Regions from separate parts of the Streptomyces sp. WZ-12 genome, predicted to be linked through region 2. Evidence: predicted binding sites of a transcription regulator. Region 2 holds the regulator's gene; the other holds the start of a gene.
The links. The regulator HspR, encoded in region 2, represses chaperone genes until heat shock. The targets are predictions, from matches to a motif close to TTGAGNNNNNNNNNCTCAA.
Positions count from the first base shown of each region.

Region 1: the regulator HspR is predicted to act here: its motif matches at 7,889-7,907, upstream of lon (endopeptidase La).

Region 1 is NZ_CP118574.1:3,267,825-3,279,355, reverse strand. Features, by position in the region: gene PV796_RS13655 (multifunctional oxoglutarate decarboxylase/oxoglutarate dehydrogenase thiamine pyrophosphate-binding subunit/dihydrolipoyllysine-residue succinyltransferase subunit) at 1-2,771, opposite strand, end outside; gene PV796_RS13650 (HAMP domain-containing sensor histidine kinase) at 3,010-4,134, opposite strand; gene PV796_RS13645 (response regulator transcription factor) at 4,131-4,871, opposite strand; gene PV796_RS13640 (spermidine synthase) at 4,984-5,727, opposite strand; gene PV796_RS13635 (rhomboid-like protein) at 5,923-6,777, shown strand; gene PV796_RS13630 (pentapeptide repeat-containing protein) at 6,874-7,782, shown strand; gene lon (endopeptidase La) at 7,930-10,344, shown strand; gene PV796_RS13620 (lysozyme) at 10,416-11,276, opposite strand.
Region 2 is NZ_CP118574.1:4,843,554-4,855,084, reverse strand. Features, by position in the region: gene PV796_RS20990 (polyamine aminopropyltransferase) at 1-446, opposite strand, end outside; gene PV796_RS20985 (DUF2617 family protein) at 590-1,108, opposite strand; gene PV796_RS20980 (hypothetical protein) at 1,562-1,864, opposite strand; gene PV796_RS20975 (pyridoxal phosphate-dependent aminotransferase) at 2,097-3,275, shown strand; gene PV796_RS20970 (hypothetical protein) at 3,374-4,576, shown strand; gene PV796_RS20965 (YbjN domain-containing protein) at 4,667-5,203, opposite strand; gene clpB (ATP-dependent chaperone ClpB) at 5,326-7,959, opposite strand; gene PV796_RS20955 (Uma2 family endonuclease) at 8,153-8,734, shown strand; gene PV796_RS20950 (pyridoxamine 5'-phosphate oxidase family protein) at 8,777-9,181, shown strand; gene PV796_RS20945 (hypothetical protein) at 9,692-10,096, shown strand; gene PV796_RS20940 (heat shock protein transcriptional repressor HspR) at 10,177-10,632, opposite strand; gene dnaJ (molecular chaperone DnaJ) at 10,634-11,531, opposite strand, start outside.

The DNA of each region.
Region 1 (11,531 bases), 1.6 Mb from region 2:
GTCTCGCCCATGCCCCAGTCGATCGTGCCCTCTTCGACCATCGTCGCCCGGCGCTGGAGCTGCGGCAGCAGGCGCGGGTGGACGGTGATGTTCTCGGGGATGTTGACCTGGGACTCGGCGATCCGCTTGACGACCTCCTGGGAGACCGCGGTGTCCACGTGGACCGGGAACTCCGCCTGCGGCTGCGGCACTTCCACCGCACCGGGCGCCGTGGTGGCGTCGCGGACCTCGGTGAAGACCTTCTCCAACTGACCCTGGAAGTCCTGGAGCGCCTGCTCCGCCTCTTCGAGGGTGATGTCGCCCCGGCCGATCAGCGACTCGGTGTAGAGCTTGCGCACCGAGCGCTTCTTGTCGATCAGGTCGTACATCAGCGGCTGGGTGAAGGCCGGGTTGTCCAGCTCGTTGTGGCCGCGGCGGCGGTAGCAGATGAGGTCGATGACCACGTCCTTGTTGAACGCCTGGCGGAACTCGAAGGCGAGCCGGGCGACCCGGACGACGGCCTCGGGGTCGTCGCCGTTGACGTGGAAGATCGGCGCCTCGATCATGCGGGCCACGTCCGTGGCGTACATGGACGAGCGCGACGACTCCGGGGCGGCGGTGAAGCCGACCTGGTTGTTGATGACGACGTGGACCGTGCCGCCGGTGCGGTAGCCGCGGAGCTGCGACATGTTCAGCGTCTCGGCGACCACGCCCTGGCCGGCGAACGCCGCGTCACCGTGCAACTGGATCGGCAGGACGGTGAAGTCCGTGCCGCCCTTGTTGATGATGTCCTGCTTGGCGCGGGCGATGCCCTCGACGATCGGGTCGACGGCCTCCAGGTGGGAGGGGTTCGCGGCCAGGGAGACGGTGATCTGCTCGCCGTCCAGGCCGGTGAACGTGCCCTCGGCGCCCAGGTGGTACTTCACGTCGCCGGAGCCGTGCATCGACTTCGGGTCGAGGTTGCCCTCGAACTCCCGGAAGAGCTGGGCGTAGGACTTGCCGACGATGTTGGCGAGCACGTTGAGCCGGCCGCGGTGGGCCATGCCGATGACGGCCTCGTCCAGCCGCGCCTCGGCCGCGGAGTCGATGACCGCGTCCAGCAGCGGGATGACCGACTCGCCGCCCTCCAGCGAGAACCGCTTCTGGCCGACGTACTTGGTCTGCAGGAAGGTCTCGAACGCCTCGGCGGAGTTCAGCCGGCGCAGGATGCGGAGCTGCTCGTCGCGCTCGGGGGACTTGTGCGGGCGCTCGACCCGGTCCTGGATCCACTTGCGCTGCTTGGGGTCCTGGATGTGCATGAACTCGATGCCGGTGGTGCGGCAGTACGAGTCGCGCAGCACGCCCAGGATGTCGCGCAGCTTCATCATGGACTTGCCGGCGAAGCCACCGACCGCGAACTCCCGCTCCAGGTCCCACAGGGTGAGGCCGTGCTCGGTGATGTCCAGGTCGGGGTGCTTGCGCTGGTGGTACTCCAGCGGGTCCGTGTCGGCCATGACGTGGCCGCGGACCCGGTAGGAGTGGATCAGCTCGAAGACCCGGGCGGCCTTGGTGACGTCGTCGTCGTGCGAGGCGTCGATGTCCCGCATCCAACGGATCGGCTCGTAGGGGATCCGCAGCGACTTGAAGATGTCGTCGTAGAAGTCGTTCTCGCCGAGCATGAGCTGGCTCATGACCCGCAGGAACTCGCCGGAGGCGGCGCCCTGGATCACCCGGTGGTCGTAGGTGCTGGTCAGCGTCATGACCTTGGAGACGCCCAGCTTGTTCAGGGCGTCCTGCGAGGTGCCCTGGAACTCGGCCGGGTAGTCCATCGAACCGACGCCCATGATCATGGACTGGCCGGGCATCAGACGCGGCACGGAGTGGACGGTGCCGATGCCGCCGGGGTTCGTCAGCGACGCGGTGACCCCGGTGAAGTCGTCCATCGTCAGCTTGTTGTCCCGGGCCCGGCGGACGATGTCCTCGTACGCCTGCCAGAACTCGAAGAAGCTCAGCGTCTCGGCCTTCTTGATGGCCGCGACGACCAACTGGCGCTCGCCCTTCGGCTTGACCAGGTCGATGGCCAGGCCGAGGTTGATGTGCGCCGGCTTGACCAGCGTCGGCTTGCCGTCCTTCTCCGCGAAGGAGTAGTTCATCGACGGCATGGCCTTGAGGGCCTGCACCATCGCGTACCCGATGAGGTGCGTGAAGGAGACCTTCCCGCCGCGGGCGCGCTTGAGGTGGTTGTTGATGACGATGCGGTTGTCGAACAGCAGCTTCACCGGGACCGCGCGGACGGACGTGGCCGTCGGCAGCTCCAGGGACGCGCTCATGTTCTTCGCAACGGCGGCCGACGGGCCGCGCAGGGTGACGAGCTCGGGGCCCGCGGGGGCCTCGCCGGTGGGCGCGCTCTTCGCCGGGGCGGCCTTCGCCGCGGGCTTCGCGGGAGCGGCCTTGGCAGGCGCGGGCGCAGCAGCGGCGGCCGGCTTGGCCGGGGCGGCGGGCTGGGCCGGCGCGGCCGGCTGGGCGGGGGGCTTCGGCCCGTCCGCGGCGGGGGCCGCCGGGGCAGGTGCCGACGGAGCCGGGGCCGCCGGAGCAGCGCCTGCTGCCGGCTGGTTCGGCGCGGTGGCACCGCCCGGCTTGTAGTCGGCGAAGAAGTCCCACCAGGCTCGGTCTACCGAGTTCGGGTCCTGGAGGTACTGCTGGTAGATCTCGTCGACGAGCCACTCGTTGGAACCGAACGCCGCAGCGGGATTCTTCCGCTGCTCTTCCTGTTCGGTCGAGACACTCGCACTGTTGGGGGACTGTAGCGACACGGCGGCAACCGCCCTCTTCCGCTTCCTAAGGTGGTGGACAGCGGGAATAAAGGCTACGCCTCTTGTGACCTTTGGTGCAGTCCGGGAGGGTCACTCGTCGCGCACGTCACATTCACCGAAGGGTTTCAGGGCCTGACTTGGCGGGAAACACACGAGGTTTGCCCGCGTGCGGGTAGCGCGCATCGCCGTAGCACCCCGGAAATCAGTGCTCCCACCACCGACCCTACGTCAGCCGACGTCAGCCCCGGGATGACGTGAGCCCCGGAAGAGTGACTCGGATCCGGCAACCCCGGGGTGACTCGGCCACCCCGATCCGGCCGCCGTGCAGGTCCACCGCCCAGCGCGCGATCGCCAGGCCCAGCCCCGTCCCGCCGTCGGTGCCCGGGCCGGAGGAGCCGGGGCCGCCGCGGTTGAACCGCTCGAAGACCCGGTAGCGCTCCGACTCCGGGATGCCGGGGCCCTCGTCCTGGACCTCCAGCACCAGGCTCTCCGGCCCGTCGCCGCGGCGGGCGCGCACGGTGACCCGGCCGTGCCGCGGGCTGTGCTTGATCGCGTTGTCGATGAGGTTGGCGACGACCTGGTGGAGCCGCTCGGCGTCGGCGTGCGCGGTCAGCTCCGGCGGGGAGACGTCGAGGTGGAGGTGGACGTCGGTGCGGGTGTGGGCGCCGGAGCCGGTGACGCCGGAGAGGGTGGAGGCGCCGCGGCTCATGTTGGCCTCCTTGAGCACCCCGGACAGGTACGGCCAGACCTCGAAGCGCCGGGCGTGCAGCGGGACCACGCCGTTGTCCAAACGGGACAGGTCCAGCAGGTGCTCCACCAGGCGGCCCAGGCGTTCGGTCTGCTTCAGGGCCGTGCGCATGGTGTCCGAGTCCGGCTCGCAGACGCCGTCGACGACGTTCTCCAGCACCGCGCGCAGCGCCGCGATGGGGGTGCGCAACTCGTGCGAGACGTTGGCGACCAGTTCCTTGCGGTGGGTGTCCACCGCCTCCAGGTCGGCGGCCATGCGGTTGAAGGCGTCGGCCAGGTCGCCGAACTCGTCGCGGCGGCCGGCGCGCACCCGGCGGGTGTAGTCGCCGTGCGCCATCGCCCTGGTCACCTCGGTCATCTCGCCGAGCGGGGCGGTCAGGCCGGTGGCCACGAACTGGGTGATCAGCAGCGAGGCGATGATCGAGAAGACCGTGATCACCCGCAGCTCGGTCGCCGAGTGCATCGCCACGAACACCAGGAGTGTGGTGATGATCACCGAGACGATCACCAGCGCGCCGAGCGCGGCCTTGACGGAGCGGTACGGGTCCAGCGGCCGCAACCCCTCCCAGAACCGGTCCCACAGGTCCCGTGCGCGCGGCCGCCACCGAAGCGTCATGCCGGCGGGGTCTCCAGGGCGTACCCGACGCCGTGGACCGTGCGGATGCGCTCGGCGCCGATCTTGCGGCGCAGCGCCTTGATGTGGCTGTCGACCGTGCGCGTGCCGGAGGCGTCCGCCCAGTCCCAGACCTCGGCCAGCAACTGCTCGCGGGAGAGCACCGCGCGCGGGGTGTTCGCCAGGCAGACCAGCAGGTCGAACTCGGTGGGGGTGAGGTGGACGTCGGTGCCGCGCACCCGGACCCGGCGCTGGGCGTGGTCGATCTCCAGCTCGCCGAGCCGCAGGATGCCGCTGCGCGGGGTGTGCGCGGCCAGCGCGGCCCGCTCGACCCGGCGCAGCAGCACGTGCACCCGGGCGGCCAGTTCCCGCATGGAGAACGGCTTGGTCATGTAGTCGTCGGCGCCGACGCCGAGGCCGACCAGCATGTCGGTCTCGTCGTCCCGGGCGGTGAGCATCATCACCGGCACCGGGCGCTGCGCCTGCACCCGGCGGCACACCTCCAGGCCGTCGAAGCCCGGCAGCATCACGTCGAGGACGAGCAGATCGGGCTGCCACGCCTCGGCGGTGTCCACCGCCGCCGGGCCGTCGGTGGCCGTCTGCACCTGGAAGCCCTCGGCGCGCAGCCGGGCCGCGATGGCGTCGACGATCGTCGGATCGTCCTCCACGACCAGCACCCGGCGCTGGGCGCCCGGCGTGGCCGCGGTGGTGCCGCCCTGGGTTGTCTGAGTCTGGTCCATCGCCCGCCCCTGCATGTGCCCTGCGTGGTCGCGTCTTGCCTGCGTGGTCGTGTCTTGTCGCGTCGTGCTGGGCAGCAGCGTAAGGGCATGATGTGACAGTCGGCTACGCGCCCTACGCGCACCGGAGCCCAAGGTGGACAACGTCCGGGACGCCTCGGGCAACCGGGATCTCTTCGGTCCGTACGCCCCCGAATCCGGCGTTTTCCAGCGCCCGTTCGAACGCCGGGGACGGCTGGGCCGACCACACCGCGAGCACCCCGCCGTCGGTCAGCGCGGCGCGGCAGGCGGCCAGTCCGGCGGGGGAGTAGAGGGTGTCGTTGTCGTCGGTGACGGTCCAGTCGGGGCCGTTGTCGATGTCCAAGCACAGGGCGTCGTAAGGGTGTTGGGCGGCGTCCGTGCGCAGGTGGGCCAGTAGGTCGGTGGGCAGGACCGCGGTGCGCGGGTCGGCCAGCGCCGGGCCGGAGACCGTGGCGAGCGGGCCGGCGCGGTGCCAGTCGATCACCGCCGCCTCCCGCTCGGCGACCGCGATCCGGCCCCAGCGCGGCTCGGCGGCCGCCCGGGCCAGCGAGAAGCCCACGCCCAGCCCGCCGATCAACAGCGAGGGGCGGGGGCGGTCCGGCGGCAGCGCGGCGAGCGCCGCGTCGACCAGCAGCCGCTCGGAACGCCCGTCGGAGGTGTCCATAAGGAAGCAGCCGTTCGCGATGATCTCGTAGACCGGACCGGCCTCCCCGGGGGCCGCCCCGACCGGGTCGCGCTGCCGGAGCACCACCTCCCCGTGGGGGCCCTCGCGACGGTCCAGGGTGCGTACGGCCGGTTCGGCGCCGGCGTGCGGATGCCAGGGGTGAACGGGAGCCATGCGGCCATCTTTAGCAACGTCCCCTCCGGTCGGTCCACCGACGGCGGGCGGCGGCCTCGCGCGGGGGAGGGGGCAACACCGGTGCACCACACGGGGGTTGCCGGCCGTGACGGATATCACTCACATAGCTGACTCATGGGTTGGCCGGGCACAGTGGGGCGCGAACGGTGCGCGGGGGCGGGGAGAGGACCTGGGATGACGAGTGCGGCGGAGCCGGTCGACGGCGCCCCGGTCGGCGACGGGGCGGCCCCGACCGTGGCCGGCCCCGGCGGCGCGGCCCCGGCACTGCTCGCCGGTGTCCCCCGCCAGCGCGGGGAGGCGGCCGCGGCCGCCCCCGACCCGGTGGACGCCCCGGCCCGCCGCCCCTGGCAGGGCCTGCGCCCCTGGCGGCTGCTCCCCACCCCCACCGGCGCCCCCTTCACCCTCTGCTACGCGCTGCTGCTCCTGGCCACCTCGTTCTACGCCGACCACGGCAACCCCTCGGTGGTCGCCGCGCTGCTCCAGGGCTCCAGTACGGACGTGACCCACCTCGCGCAGGCGCCGCTGCTGGTGCTCGTCGCCAGCGCGCTGTGGATAGCCGGCGGGGTGACCTCCGGGTTCGCGCTGGTCTTCCTGTTCGTGATGACCGCCCTGGAGCGGCGGATCGGCGGGGTGCGCACCGCGGTGGTGTTCTTCGGCGGCCATGCGCTGGCCACCCTCGCCACCGAGATGCCGGTGGGCTTCTCGGTCGCCGCCGGGTCGCTGCCGGACAGCTCACTGCACCGCCTCGACTACGGGATCAGCTTCGGCGTGATGACCTGTATCGGGGCGCTCGCCGGGCTGTTGCCCGCCTGGGCGCGCTGGCCCCTGGTGGCCGCGGCCGGCTACCAGGCGGTGGCCGGGCTGCTCAACGCATCGGACCCGCTGACCGATTGGGGTCATCTGCTCTCGTTCGTCCTCGGCCTGGCCGCCTGGCCGCTGCTCCGGCACTGGCGGGCGCAGCGCTCCGGACCCGCCCCGCTGCTGGGCGACCTGGGCCACCCGGCGCTGCGGGCGCCCCGGACGCCCTGACCCCGGCCCGTCCGCCGGCGGCGCCGATCCCGGAGAATGGGTCGCCTCGCGGGCGCCGCAACGGAAGGGCGACCGCCGGCCGCAGGAGCTGAGAACGTGTCGCACGAGCGTCGCCCCACCCAGGAGGACCGCGCGTCCACCCCGCCGCAGGCCCCGGAGGCCGACCGGCTGCCGCTGCGCTCCGACTGCGGAAACTGCTTCGGGCTGTGCTGTGTGGCGCTGCCGTTCGCCCGGTCCGCGGACTTCGCGCTGGACAAGGAGGCCGGGCGGCCCTGCCCCAACCTGGCGACCGACTTCCGCTGTGGCATCCACCGGGACCTGCGGCAGCGCGGCTTCTCCGGCTGCACGGTCTTCGAGTGCTTCGGCGCCGGGCAGAAGGTCTCCCAGGTCACCTTCGAGGGGCGGGACTGGCGGAGCGCGCCCGAGACCGCCCGGCCGATGTTCGACGCGTTCGCCGTGCTGCGCCAACTCCACGAGCTGCTCTGGTACCTCACGGAGGCGGTGGCGCTGCCGGCGCCCGGTGCGAGCACCGACTCCACCGGAGCGGCCGGCGCCGCGCTGCCTGCCGCGGTACGGGAGGAGTTGCGCTCCGCCCTGGAGAAGACCGAGCGGCTGACCCTGGGGACCGCCGAGGAGCTGGCCGCGGTGGACGTGGCCGGGCACCGCGGTGAGGTCAACGTCCTGCTGCTGCGGGTCAGCGAAGCGGTCCGGGCGAGGGTCCCGGGCCGTAAGAAGGAGCGGCGGGGCGCGGACCTGATGGGGGCCCGGCTGAAGGGCGCCGACCTCAGGGGCGCCAACCTCCGCGGCGCGTATCTGATCGCCGCCGACCTGCGGGGCGCGGACCTGCGGAGCGCGGACATGATCGGCGCCGATCTGCGGGACGCCGATCTGCGCGGCGCCGACCTCACCGACGGCCTCTTCCTGACACAGGCCCAGGTGAACGCCGCCCGGGGCGATGCGCGCACCCGGCTGCCGCGGGGGCTGCGCCGCCCCGCCCACTGGTAGCGGCACCCTCCCGCAGGGCCCATGCGCCCTGCCCCGTAACCGAGTTGCCCCGCGCTGATCGCTCACAGCGAACAGGTGGCGGGGAACAACCGCCGGCTCCCCGGCATTGAGTGGGTAAAGCTCAACTTGCTTGCCGAAGGGGAGATCATGACTGCTGAGCCGGCGTCCACACCGCTCACCCTGCCCGTGCTGCCCCTCGATGACGAGGTCGTCCTGCCCGGCATGGTGGTGCCCCTGGACCTGTCCGACGCCGAGGTGCGCGCCGCGGTGGAGGCCGCCCAGGCCGCCGCCCCGTCGGGCGCCAAGCCGCGGGTGCTGCTGGTGCCGCGGATCGACGGGACGTACGCGGCGATCGGCACGCTCGGACGGATCGAGCAGGTCGGCCGGTTGTCCGACGGCGACCCGGGCGCCCTGATCCGGGGCCTGGGCCGGGTGCGGATCGGTTCCGGCACCACCGGACCGGGCGCCGCGCTCTGGGTCGAGGGCACCACCGTCGAGGAGCCGGCCCCCGAGCCCCCGCCGGGCGCCGTCGCCGAACTCGTCACGGAATACAAGGCGTTGGCCACGAGCTGGCTGCGCAAGCGCGGCGCCTGGCAGGTCGTCGACCGGGTCACCGGCATCGACGACGTCCCCACGCTCGCCGACAATGCCGGCTACCTGCCCTTCCTCACCGTCGAGCAGAAGCTCCAACTCCTGGAAACCGTCGACCCGGTGGCCCGACTGAAGTACGCCACCGAGGTGCTGCGCTCCCACCTGGCCGAGCAGGACGTCGCCGAGTCCATCGCCAAGGACGTCCAGGAGGGCGTCGACAAGCAGCAGCGGGAGTTCCTGCTGCGGCGCCAACTGGAGGCGGTCCGCAAGGAACTGGCCCAGCTCAACGGCGACCCGGAGGACGAGGGCGACGACTACCGCGCCCGGGTCGAGGCCGCCGACCTGCCGGAAGAGGTGCGCAAGGCCGCCCTCAAGGAGGTCGACAAGCTGGAGCGGGCCAGCGACCAGAGCCCCGAGGGCAGTTGGATCCGCACCTGGCTGGACACCGTCCTGGAGCTGCCCTGGAACGAGCGCACCGAGGACGCCTACGACATCGCCGGCGCCAGGGCCGTGCTGGACGCCGACCACGCCGGACTGGAGGACGTCAAGGAGCGGATCACCGAGTACCTGGCGGTCCGCAAGCGGCGGTCGGAGCGCGGGCTCGGGCTCGTCGGGGGGCGGCGCGGGGGAGCCGTGCTGGCGCTCGTCGGGCCGCCCGGCGTCGGCAAGACCTCGCTCGGCGAGTCCGTGGCGCGCGCCATGGGGCGGAAGTTCGTCCGGGTCGCGCTCGGCGGCGTCCGGGACGAGGCGGAGATCCGCGGCCACCGGCGCACCTACGTCGGCGCGCTCCCCGGCCGGATCGTGCGGGCCGTCAAGGAGGCCGGCTCGATGAATCCGGTCGTCCTCCTGGACGAGATCGACAAGGTGGGCTCCGACTACCGGGGCGACCCGGCCGCCGCCCTGCTGGAGGTGCTGGACCCGGCGCAGAACCACACCTTCCGGGACCACTACCTGGAGGTCGAACTCGACCTGTCCGACGTGGTGTTCCTGGCCACCGCCAACGTCCTGGAGGCGATCCCGGAGCCGCTGCTGGACCGGATGGAGCTGGTCCGGCTGGACGGTTACACCGAGGACGAGAAGGTCGTCATCGCCCGCGACCACCTGGTGCCGCGCCAACTGGAGCGCGCCGGCCTGGCGGCGGGCGAGGTCACCGTCGAGGACGCCGCGCTGCGCAAGCTGGCCGGCGAGTACACCCGCGAGGCCGGTGTGCGGAATCTGGAGCGGTCCCTCGCCCGGCTGCTGCGCAAGGTGGCCGCCCAGCACGAACTGGGCGAGCGGAAGCTGCCGTTCACCGTCGGCGCGGACCAACTGCGGTCGCTCATCGGGCGCCCGCACCACACCCCGGAGTCGGCGCAGGACCCCGCCGAGCGGCGGACCGCGGTGCCCGGCGTGGTCACCGGCCTCGCGGTCACCGGGGCCGGCGGCGACGTGCTCTACGTGGAGGCGTCGCTGGCCGACCCGGAGACCGGCGCCTCCGGGCTCCAGCTGACCGGTCAGCTCGGCGACGTGATGAAGGAGTCGGCGCACATCGCGCTGTCCTTCCTGCGCTCGCACGGTGCCGAACTGGAGCTCCCGGTGGGTGACTTGAAGGAGCGCGGCGTCCATCTGCACGTCCCGGCCGGTGCCGTCCCCAAGGACGGGCCCAGCGCGGGCGTCACGATGACCACCGCACTGGCCTCGCTGCTGTCGGGCCGCCAGGTCCGCCCGGACGTCGCGATGACCGGTGAGGTCTCGCTGACCGGGCGGGTGCTGCCGATCGGCGGCGTCAAGCAGAAGCTGCTGGCGGCGCACCGCGCCGGCATCACCACCGTGATCATCCCCAAGCGCAACGAACCCGACCTGGACGACGTCCCGGCCGAGATCCTCGAAGCGCTGGAGGTGCACCCGGTCGCGGACGTGCGGCAGGTGCTGGAACTGGCCCTGACGCCGGCCGCGAACGGGGAGCGGCCCGAGGTCCCGGTGGCGGCGTAGGAGCCGGGCGCCGGCGCGGCGGAGGCCGGCCCGTCCCCCTGCGCGGGAGGACGGGCCGGCCCGCCGTGCGGTCAGCCGTTGGCCAGCGCCTGGAGGCGGTCGTACGCCCCGTTGAAGCGGTTGTGGTCACCGACCGTCGGGCCGGTCGAGGTGTACTGCCAGATGGTGTGGAAGCCCCAGCCGCCCGGGAGTTCGCCGACCGAGGAGCCGTAGCGCGGGACCCACAGCGGGTTGGTGCCCCCGAACGCGGCGGAGTTGCCGGTGCACTGCTTCCACCAGTTGGTGGAGGTGTAGAGCACCGCGTCCCGCCCGGTGCGCGCCTTGTAGGTGGCGAACCAGTCCTTCATCCAGTTCACCAGCCCCGCGGCGCTCAGCCCGTAACAGGTGGCGCCGTAGGGGTTGTACTCCATGTCCAGCGCGCCGGGCAGGGTCTTGCCGTCCTTGGACCAACCGCCGCCGTGGGCGACGAAGTAGTTGGCCTGGGCGGCGCCGCTGGAGGTGTCGGGCGTCGCGAAGTGGTAAGCGCCGCGGATCATGCCGGAGTTGTAGGAGCCGTTGTACTGCTGCGCGAAGGAGGGGTTGGTGTAGCTGGTCGACTCCGTGGCCTTGACGTAGGCGAACTTCACGCCGGCGGTCCACAGCGTCGACCAGGCGACGTTGCCGTTGTGGCTGCTGACGTCGACGCCCTCGACGGACGCGGTCAGCGAGGGCGGCGGCAGCACGCCGGCCTTGCCGCCCTCGTGCCTGGCGATCTGGGAGCCGGCCCAGTCCTGTCCGGGGTGGGTGGGCTCGGGGGCGCGCCGGGCGGCCGTGGCGCCGGCCGTGCCGGGCAGGCCGACGAGGAGGGAGACGGTCGTGAGCAGGATCCCGGCCACGGCCGCGCGGGAGCGCGCGGGGCGGTGGGTGGGGGAGCCGGATCTGAGCACGGGCATTACGTGCCTCCATAGATCTCGGTGGATCTCGGTGGATCCCGGTCCGATGGGGGAAATCCGAGGGAGCGGACGTGACCTTTTGAGGGGGAGGTACCGGCGCCACACTTGGTGTGGCCATGCCAGAACTGACGATACGCGCGTAGACCCCCGTGGTAAAAGGGGTGCGCGGACCGCCGTTGGCCTCACCTGCGAAATACTGTCCCAACTGCGGTTCCGCTTGGCCGGGAAGGAAATGTCCCGGCGCCGGGAAACGCG
Region 2 (11,531 bases):
GTCATCAGCAGTGGTATCTCGGCGCCGATCAGCACGCCGATGCCGAGCGAGAAGCCGACCAGCGCGGTGCGGGACTGGCCCAGCCAGGCGAAGCTGGCGTGGAGCGCCATCGCGGAGCCGCCGCCGACCAGCGCCAGCACCGTCTCGACCGCGCCGAAGCCGACCGCGGCCCGGCAGCGCAACCGCTTGGCCAGCAGCGCCCCGACGCCCATCGCGAACACCATGAAGGACAGCACGACCGACGCCTGGGTGACCGAGTCGCCGGTCAAGTAGCTTGCCAGGGCGACCAGTTCGAGCTCGTAGACCAGACCGCAGGCCGCGCAGACGAAGACCACGGTGAGCACCAGCAGCCGACCGAGCCCGCACGGCACCGGCAGGCGGGCCGGCGTCAGGACCTCCGGCGGCCTGAGCGCGCCGACGACGAGGGGCTCTGGCGGGTCGATCATGACATGAACGCTACGTGACGAGAAGGCGGCACTACGTCACCCACAGGAGTGCACTCTAGGTGCTGCGCACACCAGTTGAAGCATCCACGGAAGCGGCACACCACACGCCTCGATCGACACCACGGAGATCCGTCAGAAGCACCCTAGGCCGCGACCGCCGCCCGCACCCCGACCCGCGTCCGGGTGGCCACCAGCCGCCCCTCCTGCGGATAGGCGTGCCAGGTGCGCCAGCGCACCTGACCCTGCTGACGCCGCGCCAGCATGGCGGTGAAGGCGTGCGGGGAGCCGGGGAACGTGCCGGCGAGGCCGTTCGGATGCTCGGCGACCAGCGCGAGCAACTCCTGCGCCCGGCCGGCGAACGAGCCGCGCGAGAGCGTCTCGACGTGCGCCGCGAACTCGTACTCCCAGTCACCCAACCGTTTGGCCACGCCCAGCGGCAGCGGCGTGCTGCTGCCCGGCATACAGGCGACGGTCTCGGAACACGTGCCGTGCTCCTCTTCGAGCAGCACCTGATGAGAGGCCCCGAGCAGCCTCAACTGCACGTGGGCTCCGTCGAGTTGAAGATTCAGTACGGCCAGCGCCGGCAGGGGTTCCCTGCCCAGGGCCCAGGCCAGATCGGATGCTCGGGTATCGGTGTAGGCCGTTTTCAGGGTCGTGAGCATGGGGCGGCTCCGCAAGCACGCAGGGGTTGGTGGGTCGGCCCGTCCGTGAAGGGGATCAGGGAGCAGTGACTGCCTGCCGGCTCGTGCCCACGCGAGGTCCGAGAACTGGGGGATTCCCAAGGGAGAGGGAATCACGAATCGGGTGGTGCTCACAGCGTTTTTACCCATCTTCGCCCTGGTTTCCATCCCCTAGAGGGCCCCGCAGTTCACCTGTTCAACACCCCATCGCACAAAGGGTGTTGGGCCATTTCACGCCACTCGCCGGGCGCATATGCGAGGCCGCATGAGCTGGCCGCATGTGTGTCGACGGGGAGCCCGGAGAAGCCCCATATAGACGGTTCTGGACGCCCCGGAAAAGGGCGGTGCCCATGACCGCGGACGGATGCGTTCCGCGGTCATGGGCACATGCGTACGAGCGCCTCCCGGAGGCTTCATCGGCCCCCGGCGCCACTGTCAGGAGCCGCCACCGCAGCCACCCCCGCCACCGCAGGAGGAGCCCCCGCCACAGGAGTGTCCGCCGTGGTGGCCGCCGCCCCCGCCGCACGAGGAGTGGTGAGGGTGGTGCCCACCGCCCCCGCCGGAACCCCCGTCGCTCCCGGCCACCCACCAACTGCCGCCGCTGCCAACGCTGCTGGCGCTGCCGGCCCCCGCGTACCTGCCGCCACGGCCCCGCTTACGGGAGCCGCCCCGCGCGGCCAGGCCCACCGCCACCAGCACGAGGATCACCAGCACCGCGAACACCACGAATCCCAGCATGACTGCCTCACACCCCTTCCGTTCCCCCGAAGCGTGGGGCACCTCCCGCGCCTTCGGGCAGGGGGAGGGCATCGCTCCGTCGGCGCCGGTACGCCGCTGCCGCGCCGCCCCGCGCCACCGGCCGCCCGGTCGGGCCGCCGCCGTCTTCCATGGTCAGGTGGCTTGTGCCCGGCCCGCGGCGACTCAAAAGCACAGTTGAGGAACTCCAGAGGTTGGGCGGAGGATGGCGCCCATGGACCGACCGCTGCTCAACCGCCGCCTCGCCGCCTTCGGCACCACGATCTTCGCCGAGATGTCGGCGCTCGCCCAACGCACCGGCTCCATCAACCTCGGCCAGGGCTTCCCCGATGCCGACGGTCCGGAGGAGGTCCGGGAGGCGGCGGTGCGCGCCCTCCGCGACGGTCGTGGCAACCAGTACCCGCCGGGCCCCGGCATCCCCGAACTCCGCGCCGCCGTCGCCGCCCACCACCAGCGCTTCTACGGACACCGCGGCCTGTCCTACGACCCCGACACCGAGGTCCTGGTCACCGCCGGCGCCACCGAGGCCATCGCCGCCGCGCTGCTCGCCCTGGTCGAGCCGGGCGACGAGGTCATCGCCCTGGAGCCCTACTACGACTCCTACGCCGCCTGCATCGCGATGGCCGGCGGCCACCGCGTCCCGGTGACCCTGCGCCCCTCCGCGGAGACCGGCCGGTACCACCTCGACCTCGACGAGCTCCGCGACGCCCTCACCGACGACACCCGCCTGCTCCTCCTCAACACCCCCCACAACCCCACCGGCACCGTCCTGACCTCCGAAGAGCTCGCCGCCATCGCCGAACTCGCCGTCGAGCGCGACCTGTTGGTCATCACCGACGAGGTCTACGAACACCTGGTCTTCGAGGGCGAACACCTGCCGCTCGCCTCGTTCCCCGGTATGCGCGAGCGCACCGTCACCATCGGCTCGGCCGGCAAGACCTTCTCGTTCACCGGCTGGAAGGTCGGCTGGGTGACCGCCGCCCCCGCGCTGATCACCGCGGTCCGCTCCGCCAAGCAGTTCCTCACCTACGTCTCGGCCGGCCCCTTCCAGTACGCCGTGGCCGAGGCGCTGGCCCTGCCCGACTCCTACTTCACCGGGCTCCGCGACGATCTGCGCGCCAAGCGCGACATCCTCGCCACCGGCCTGGCCGACGCCGGCTTCCAGGTCTTCCGCCCGGCCGGCACGTACTTCATCACCACCGACATCCGCCCGCTCGGCGAGGGCGACGGCTTCGCGTTCTGCCGCTCGCTGCCCGAGCGCGCCGGCGTCGTCGCCATCCCCAACGCCGTCTTCTACGACCACCAGGACCAGGGCGCGCCCTTCGTCCGCTTCGCGTTCTGCAAGAGCGTCGAGGTGCTCCGGGAGGCGGCGGACCGCCTCAAGCGGCTGTAGCCGCCCACCGGCGCGCCACCCGATCCGACCACCCCGCTCGCACGCCCCGGCACGGGCACCGAGAGTCGGGTGCGACGACGGGTGAGCGGAGGTGGGCGGTGGTCGCCGAGACGTTGGGGGGCGGCGGGGAGCCGTCAGCGGCCGGCGGGGAACGGGTGGCGGCCGCGGCGCGACGGGCGGGGCCGGCGCTGCTGCTGTTCGCCGGGATCCGGGGCATCGGGGTGCTGTGCGTGGCGGGCTGGGCCCGGCACACCGGCCGGCATCCGCGGACGCTGCTGGGCGCGTCCTGGGACTCCCAGTGGTACCTGAGCATCGCGCAGCACGGCTATGGTTCGCCGGCCGTGACCCGGACCTGGCCCCAACTGCCGGCGGCCGACCTGGCGTTCTTCCCGCTGTACCCGTGGCTGGTGCGGGCCCTACGGGCGGCGGTGCCCCTCGGTGCGGCCTCCGCGGGGCTGCTGGTCTCCTGGGCCGCGGCGCTGGCGGCGGCCTGGGGGATCTTCGCGGTGGGCGAGCGCCTGCACGGGCGGCGCACCGGCGTCCTGCTCGTCGCCCTGTGGGCGCTGCTGCCGCACGCCGTCGTCGAGTCGATGGCGTACACCGAGCCGCTGCTGACCGCGCTGGCCGCCTGGTCGCTGTACGCGCTGCTGACCCGGCGCCCGGTGTGGGCCGGGGCGCTGGCCGCGCTGGCGGGGCTGGCCCGGCCCAGCGCGCTGGCGAGCGTCGCCGCGGTGGAGCTGGCGGTGGTGGCCGTGGCCTGGCGGCAGCGCCGCCCGGACGGCCGGGCCGGCGGGCGGGTGCCACCCGGGCGACTGTGGGCGGCCGCGCTGCTGGCGCCGACCGGGTGGCTGGCGTACGTGCTGTGGGTGGGGTGGCACACCGGCCACGGACCGCTGGGCTACCTCGACGTGCAGGCACTGTGGGGCTCGCGGTTCGACCTCGGCCGGGACACGCTGCGCGCGGTCCGGCGCCTGGTGCTCACCGGGGCGCCACCGGCGTACTGCATGGCGCTCGCCGTGGTCGCGGTGGCGCTGCTGCTGTACGCCCTGCTGGTGGCGGACCGGCCGCCGGCCGCGGTGCTCGGCTACGTCACCGTGCTGGTCGTCCTCGCCCTGGGCGGCACCCACTACTTCGCGTCGAAGCCGCGTTTCCTGCTGCCGGCCTTCCCCCTGCTGCTGCCGGCGGCCCGGGCACTGGCCGGGGCCCACCGGCGCACCACCGCCCTGCTGTGCGGCGCGTTGGCCGCGCTCTCCTCCGGGTACGGGGCGTACCTGCTGACCGTCGCCGCGATACCGCTGTGAGGCGGCCGGGCGCCGGCCCGGGAACGACCGCGGGCCCCGGAGCCGACGGCGTCGGTTCCGGGGCCCGGGCAGCCAGGACGCGAGGGGCTCTCAGCCCTCGTCGTCGCCCGGCTTCTCGTCGGAGTCGCCTTCGATCTCGGCCTCCAGGCCGAGCTGCTCGACGATCCACTTGTCGAATTCGATCGAGGCACGTACCCAGCTCACCGTGCTCGACACGAAGTGTTCGAGCGAGACGCCGGTGCCGACCAGCATCGATGCCTCACCGATCAGACGGACGCTGCCGTCGTCGTGGGTGTGGGTGTACACCTTGGGCCAGAGCGTCCGACGGTTCCAGTCGTCGATCGCCTCCAGCAGCTTCAGCTTCTCGTCGATGTCGTGGGCGCGGTCGTAGAACGTGCGGACGGAGAAGATCTCCTGCTCCGCCTCACCGCGGAACATGAAGTACGTGCGGAACTGCTCCCACGGGGCGGCGAGGTCACCCTCCTCGTCGACGACGTACTTCAGCTCCATCTGGTCGAGCAACTGCTTGACCAGGTCCTGGTCGGGGACGACGGGCCCCTCAGGCCCCGACGGCTGCGGTTCGGGCTGGCCCCCGAAATTCGGAATCGAGGACGGGTCGATGCTCACCGTGGAATTCCCTTCGTATGGTCCCTGCCATCCTCCCCCATACGCTCCCGGTCCTGGCAACCCCGGGGCGGCGGACCGGCGCGTATGGGGGCGACGGCGCGGCCGCGGGGCGCCCGGCGCCGTCAGGCCGCGGGGCGCACCGCGGCCACCGACAAGCGCTCGCCGTCGGTGTCCACGTCCACCCGGACCGTGTCCCCGTCGAGCACGTCGCCGGCCAGGATGGCGCGCGCCAACTGATCACCGATGGCCGTCTGGACCAGGCGGCGCAGCGGGCGGGCTCCGTAGGAGAGGTCCGGGGCCGGAGCGTCGACGACCGGCTCCTGGCCGAGCCAGGCGAGCCAGGTCAGCGCGCGGTCGGTGACGTCCAGGGTGAGGCGGCGGTCGCCCAGGCGACGCTGCAGGTGGTCCAACTGAATCCGCGCGATCCGCTGAAGCTGATCAGTGCCCAACGGATGGAACACCACCAGATCATCAAGCCGGTTGAGGAACTCCGGACGGAAGGCGGCACGCACCGCCTCCAGCACCTTCTCCCTCTTCTGCTCCTCCTTCAGCAACGGATCCATCAGGAAAGCGGAGCCGAGGTTGGAGGTCAGGATGAGGATGGTGTTCCGGAAGTCGACGGTGCGCCCCTGACCATCCGTGAGCCGACCGTCATCCAACACCTGCAACAAGATGTCGAAGACCTCGTGATGCGCCTTCTCCACCTCATCGAGCAACACCACACTGTACGGACGACGACGTACCGCCTCCGTAAGCTGACCACCCTCCTCATACCCAACGTAACCAGGAGGCGCGCCCACCAGGCGGGCCACGCTGTGCTTCTCGCCGTACTCCGACATGTCGATGCGGACCATCGCCCGCTCGTCGTCGAAGAGGAAGTCGGCCAACGCCTTGGCCAGTTCGGTCTTGCCCACCCCGGTGGGACCAAGGAAGAGGAAGGAGCCGGTGGGCCGATCCGGATCAGCGATACCCGCACGGGTGCGGCGCACCGCGTCGGAGACCGCGCGGACCGCCTCGCCCTGACCGATCAGCCGCCTGCCCAGCTCCTCCTCCATGCGCAGCAGCTTGTGGCTCTCGCCTTCCAGCAGTCGTCCGGCGGGGATGCCGGTCCAGGAGCCGACCACGTCGGCGATGTCGTCCGGGCCGACCTCCTCCTTGACCATCGACTCCTTGGCCGCCTCCTGCTCGGCCTCCGCCTGCGCGGCCTGCGCCAACTCCCGCTCCAGGCCCGGGATCTCGCCATAGAGCAGTTGGGAGGCGGTGTCGAAGTCGCCGTCGCGCTGGGCCCGCTCCGCCTGCCCCCGCAACTCGTCCAGCCGCTCCTTGAGCTCACCGACGCGGTTGAGGGACTGCTTCTCCTTCTCCCACCGCGCGGTCAGCCCACGCAGCTCCTCCTCCTTGTCCGCCAGGTCCTTGCGCAGCTTCTCCAGCCGCGCCACCGAGCCGGCGTCGGTCTCGTTCTTGAGCGCCAGCTCCTCCATCTTCAACCGGTCCACCGAGCGCTGGAGTTCGTCGATCTCCACCGGCGAGGAGTCGATCTCCATCCGCAGCCGGGAAGCCGCCTCATCGACCAGGTCGATGGCCTTGTCCGGCAGGAAACGGGAGGTGATGTAGCGGTCGGAGAGGGTGGCCGCGGCCACCAACGCCGAATCGGCGATCTGCACCTTGTGGTGCGCCTCGTAACGCCCCTTCAACCCCCGCAGGATCGCCACCGTGTCCTCAACGGTCGGCTCCGCCACCAACACCTGCTGAAAACGCCGCTCCAACGCCGGATCCTTCTCGATCCGCTCGCGGTACTCATCCAGCGTCGTCGCACCCACCATCCGCAACTCACCCCGCGCCAGCATCGGCTTGAGCATGTTGCCCGCATCCATCGCCGAATCCCCACCAGCACCCGCACCAACCACCGTGTGCAACTCATCAATGAACGTGATCACCTGCCCATCACTGGCCTTGATCTCCGCCAAAACGGTCTTCAACCGCTCCTCAAACTCACCCCGATACTTCGCCCCCGCAACCATCGCCCCCAAATCCAACGCAACCAACCGCTTGTCACGCAACGACTCCGGCACATCCCCCTTCACAATCCGCTGCGCCAACCCCTCCACCACCGCGGTCTTGCCCACACCCGGCTCACCAATCAACACCGGATTGTTCTTCGTACGACGGGACAACACCTGCACCACCCGCCGAATCTCCTGATCCCGCCCAATCACCGGATCCAACTTGCCCTCACGAGCCGCCGCAGTGAAATCCGTACCGAACTTCTCCAACGCCTTGTACGTGCCCTCCGGATCGGCGTTGGTCACCCGCTGGCCGCCGCGGCTGGCCTCGAAGGCGGCCAGCAGCTTCTTGGCGGTGGCGCCCTGCTGCTCCAGCAGCTCACCGGTGCGACCGCCCTTGGCGGCGATGCCGATGAGCAGGTGCTCGGTGGAGATGTAGGCGTCGCCCAGCTCCTTGGCGCGCTGGGCGGCGTCCGCGATGACGGCGAGCAGCTCGCGGTCCGGCTGCGGCGGGGCCACGGTCGAGCCCTGGATGCTGGGCAGCCCGGCGAGCTGCCGCTCGGCGCCGGAACGGAGCTGGGCGGCGTCCGCCTCGACGGCCGCCAGCAGATCCATGATGTTCTCGTTGTCCTGCCCGGCGAGCAGGGCGAGCAAGAGGTGCGCGGACGTCATGTCCGCGTGCCCGGCGGTGACCGCCCGCTCATTGGCGGCGCTCAGCGCCTCCCGGCTCTTGTTGGTCAGCTCGGCGTCCACGTCTGCCTGATCCTCCTCGTGCGTCCGGCGCTCCGCGCGCTCCCCTATCCAATCCTGCCTTGCTCAACATGCGATAAGTTGAGTCTACTCCACTCAAGTAAATCGCTCACGCTTACGAGTGAAGATCCGACCATCGGCTTCATCCCGCCGGCGGGGCCCGTGACACTGGCCTTCGACCACAAGGAGGTGCAGCATGACGGCTATGGCACACGAGCCGATGGCCACGGACAAGGAAACCCTCCTGGACTTCTTTCTCAGCCTGGACACCCCTGAGGGGTTCCGGGCCGAGCTCGTCGAGGGGGAGCTTGTTGTGACACCGCCGACGGACGGCGACCACGAGGACTACCTGGGCATCATCAACGAGCAGGTGTATGGGCAATCGGCAACGCCCATGCGGAGCTCGGGCGGCAAGGGGTTGGTCCTCTCCAGCTCGGGCGACCATCCCGCAGACCATGTGATCCCCAACGCCACCTTCGCCCCGCGCTCCTTGCGCCTCTTCCGGGGCGCACCGCCCTGGATGCCCAGCGACGGCGTCGCCATGGTCGTCGAGGTGACGTCGAGCAAGCCCCGCAACGACCGCGAGGGAAAGAGGTACGCCTACGCGCGTGCCGGTATTCCGCTCTACCTCCTCGTCGACCACGACAGGTCGGCAGTGACGCTGTTCAGCGAGCCTTCCGACGGGGACTACGGGGGCAGCACCACCGTCCCCTTCGGCAAAGCCCTCCCCCTCCCCGCCCCCTTCTCCTTCGACCTGGAGACGACCGAGTTCGAGTGACCGGCCGGGGGCCGCCCTCCGGCCCCCAACTACCCTGGCCCCATGGCCCACGACCTGAGCGCACTGCCCCCCGAGTACCTCGCCTTCTGGGACGAGCACCTCATGTCGACCCTCACGACGCCGCGGGCCAACGGCACCCCGCACGTCGTCCCGGTCGGCGTCACCTACGACGCCGGGCAGCGGATCGCGCGGGTCATCACCCGCAAGGACAGCACCAAGGCCAAGAACGTCCTCGCCGCCGGCGTCGACGGGGCGCGGGTGGCGGTGTGCCAGGTGGACCGCCGCCGCTGGGCGACCCTGGAGGGCATCGCCCGGGTGCGGACCGACGCGGCGGCGGTGGCCGACGCCGAGCGCCGGTACGCCGAGCGGTACGGCCGGACCCCGTCGCCCAACCCGGACCGCGTGCTGATCGAGATCGCGGTGGCCCGGGCCCTCGGGCGGGCCTGAGCGCCCCGCCGGCACCCGCCCCGCCACCCTGCGCGCCCGCGCACCACGCCCCTGGTATCGGCCGTATGCCCGCCGACGCGCCTGGCCGGTACGGGTACCGGGCGGGCCGGCCCGTCCACCAGGTCCGGACCTGGCCGAAACCGGACCGTTCAAATCCGCTCCTGGGCCCCCAACTGGTACTCAAGAACGGCAGGAACCGAACACCTCCGCACATCCGTGAGCGGCATCGGACCTGTCCCGGGCAGAAAAGACGGCAGTGGGAGGCCGCATGGCGTCGGCACTACGCAACACGACGACCGTTCCGCGCCCGCTGCCCGGGAAACGCACCAGGCGTCCCCGCCCGTGCGCCGAGAACTGCCCGCGCTGCGGCGGGCAGTTGGCCGTGAATCAGGACGGCTGGAAGATCTGCCACGCCTGCGGATATGCGTCGCCGCCCGGCGCCGCCCCTCCACCCCGGGCCCTTCGCGGGGGTATCGTCGCCCCCACAGTCGCCACGCCCCGGAGGGCACGATGAACTCGGTCCGAGTGACGGCGATCGCCTGCCTGATGCCGCTGTCCGAGCTGGACGAGGATCCGTTCCTGGTCGATGACCGCAGCCAGCACGCCATGTGCAAACAGTGGGCGGCAGCCCGTGACTACCGCCTGACCTGCCAGCTCAGCCTGCACCAACTGCGCGCCGACCACAGCGCACTGTGGCACGACGTCGAAAAGGGCCTGGTCGACGTGTTCGTCGCGCCCAACCGCCGGGCGCTGGAGTACGCCATCAACGGCGCCGACGAGTTCACCGAACGCTGCGCGGCGGCCGGCGTCCGACTGGAGACCGCCGACCTGGACGAGCCGGTCTACACCCTGGCGATGAAGTCGCGGGTGCACCGGCGGCTGTCGATGCCCACCGCGGGCTACAACGGCTGCTGACCACGGGGGAGTTGGGCGGGAATGCGCGAAGGGCCGGGGTGGCTGCGCCATCCCGGCCCTTCATCGCGTCGACCGCGGCGTCACTCCGACGACCGCTTGGGCCGCCAGACGACCAACGCGCTGGTCTGCTGCACGTCCTGGTACGGCACCAGATCGCGGCGGTACGAGGCGTGCACCGCCGCCTCCCGCTGCCGCATCGTGCTGGCCGCGCCCTCCAGGGCGCCCTGGAGCTCGGCGACCCGCTGCTGGAGCGCCGCGACCTGGTTCTCCAGCTCGATGATGCGCTTGATGCCGGCGAGGTTGATGCCCTCCTCCTGCGACAACTGCTGGACGGTGCGCAGCAGTTCGATGTCGCGGGCGGAGTAGCGGCGGCCCCGCCCGGCCGTGCGGTCGGGCGAGACCAGCCCCAGGCGGTCGTACTGCCGCAGGGTCTGCGGGTGCAGGCCGGAGAGCTGGGCCGCGACGGAGATGACGTACACCGGCGATTCTTCGGTCAGTTCATACGGGTTACGACGCTGCCCGCCCCGGCTGTCCATCTCATGCTCCCTTCGCGGCCTGGAACAGCTCCGCCCGCGGGTCCGGGCCCGCGGTCGCCTCGCGATAGGACTCCAGCGCCTGCCTGGCCTGGTCGCCGAGGTCCTTGGGAACGACCACCTCTATGGTGACCAGCAGATCACCGCGGGTGCCGTCCTTACGGGTCGCGCCCTTGCCGCGGGCCCGCATGGTGCGTCCGTTGGGCGTGCCGGCCGGCAGCTTGAGCGTGACCGGCGGGCCGCCCAGCGTCGGCACCTTGACCTCGCCGCCGAGCGCGGCCTCCGGGAAGGTGACCGGCACCGTGACGGTGAGGTTGTCGCCCTTGCGGCCGAAGACCGGGTGGGCCTCGACATGGACGACCACGTAGAGGTCACCGGCCGGGCCGCCGTGCTCGCCCGGAGCGCCCTTGCCGCGCAGCCGGATGCGCTGCCCGTCGGAGACGCCCGCGGGGATGCGGACCTGCATCGTGCGGGCGCTGGACGCCCGGCCGCTGCCCTTGCAGACCTCGCAGGGCTCCTGCGCGATCAGGCCGCGGCCCTTGCAGTCGGCGCACGGGTCGGTGAGCGAGAAGCCGCCGCCCGCGCCCCGGCTGATCTGGCCGGTGCCGACACAGGTCGGGCAGACCCGCGGCGTACCGTTTTTGTCGCCGGTGCCCGAACACGCCTTGCAGGGCGCCTGGCTGGACATCCGCAGCGGGACCGTGGCCCCGTCGACCGCCTCGGTGAAGCTGAGCGTCACCTCGGACTCGATGTCCTGGCCGCGGCGCGGCTGCGTGCGGGTGCCGGTGCCGGCGCCGCCGCGGTTGAACAGGCCGCCGAAGACGTCCCCGAGCCCGCCGCCGAAACCGCCGGCACCGGAGCCGGAGCCGCCCGCGCCCCCGGCGCCCCCGAAGAGGTCGCCG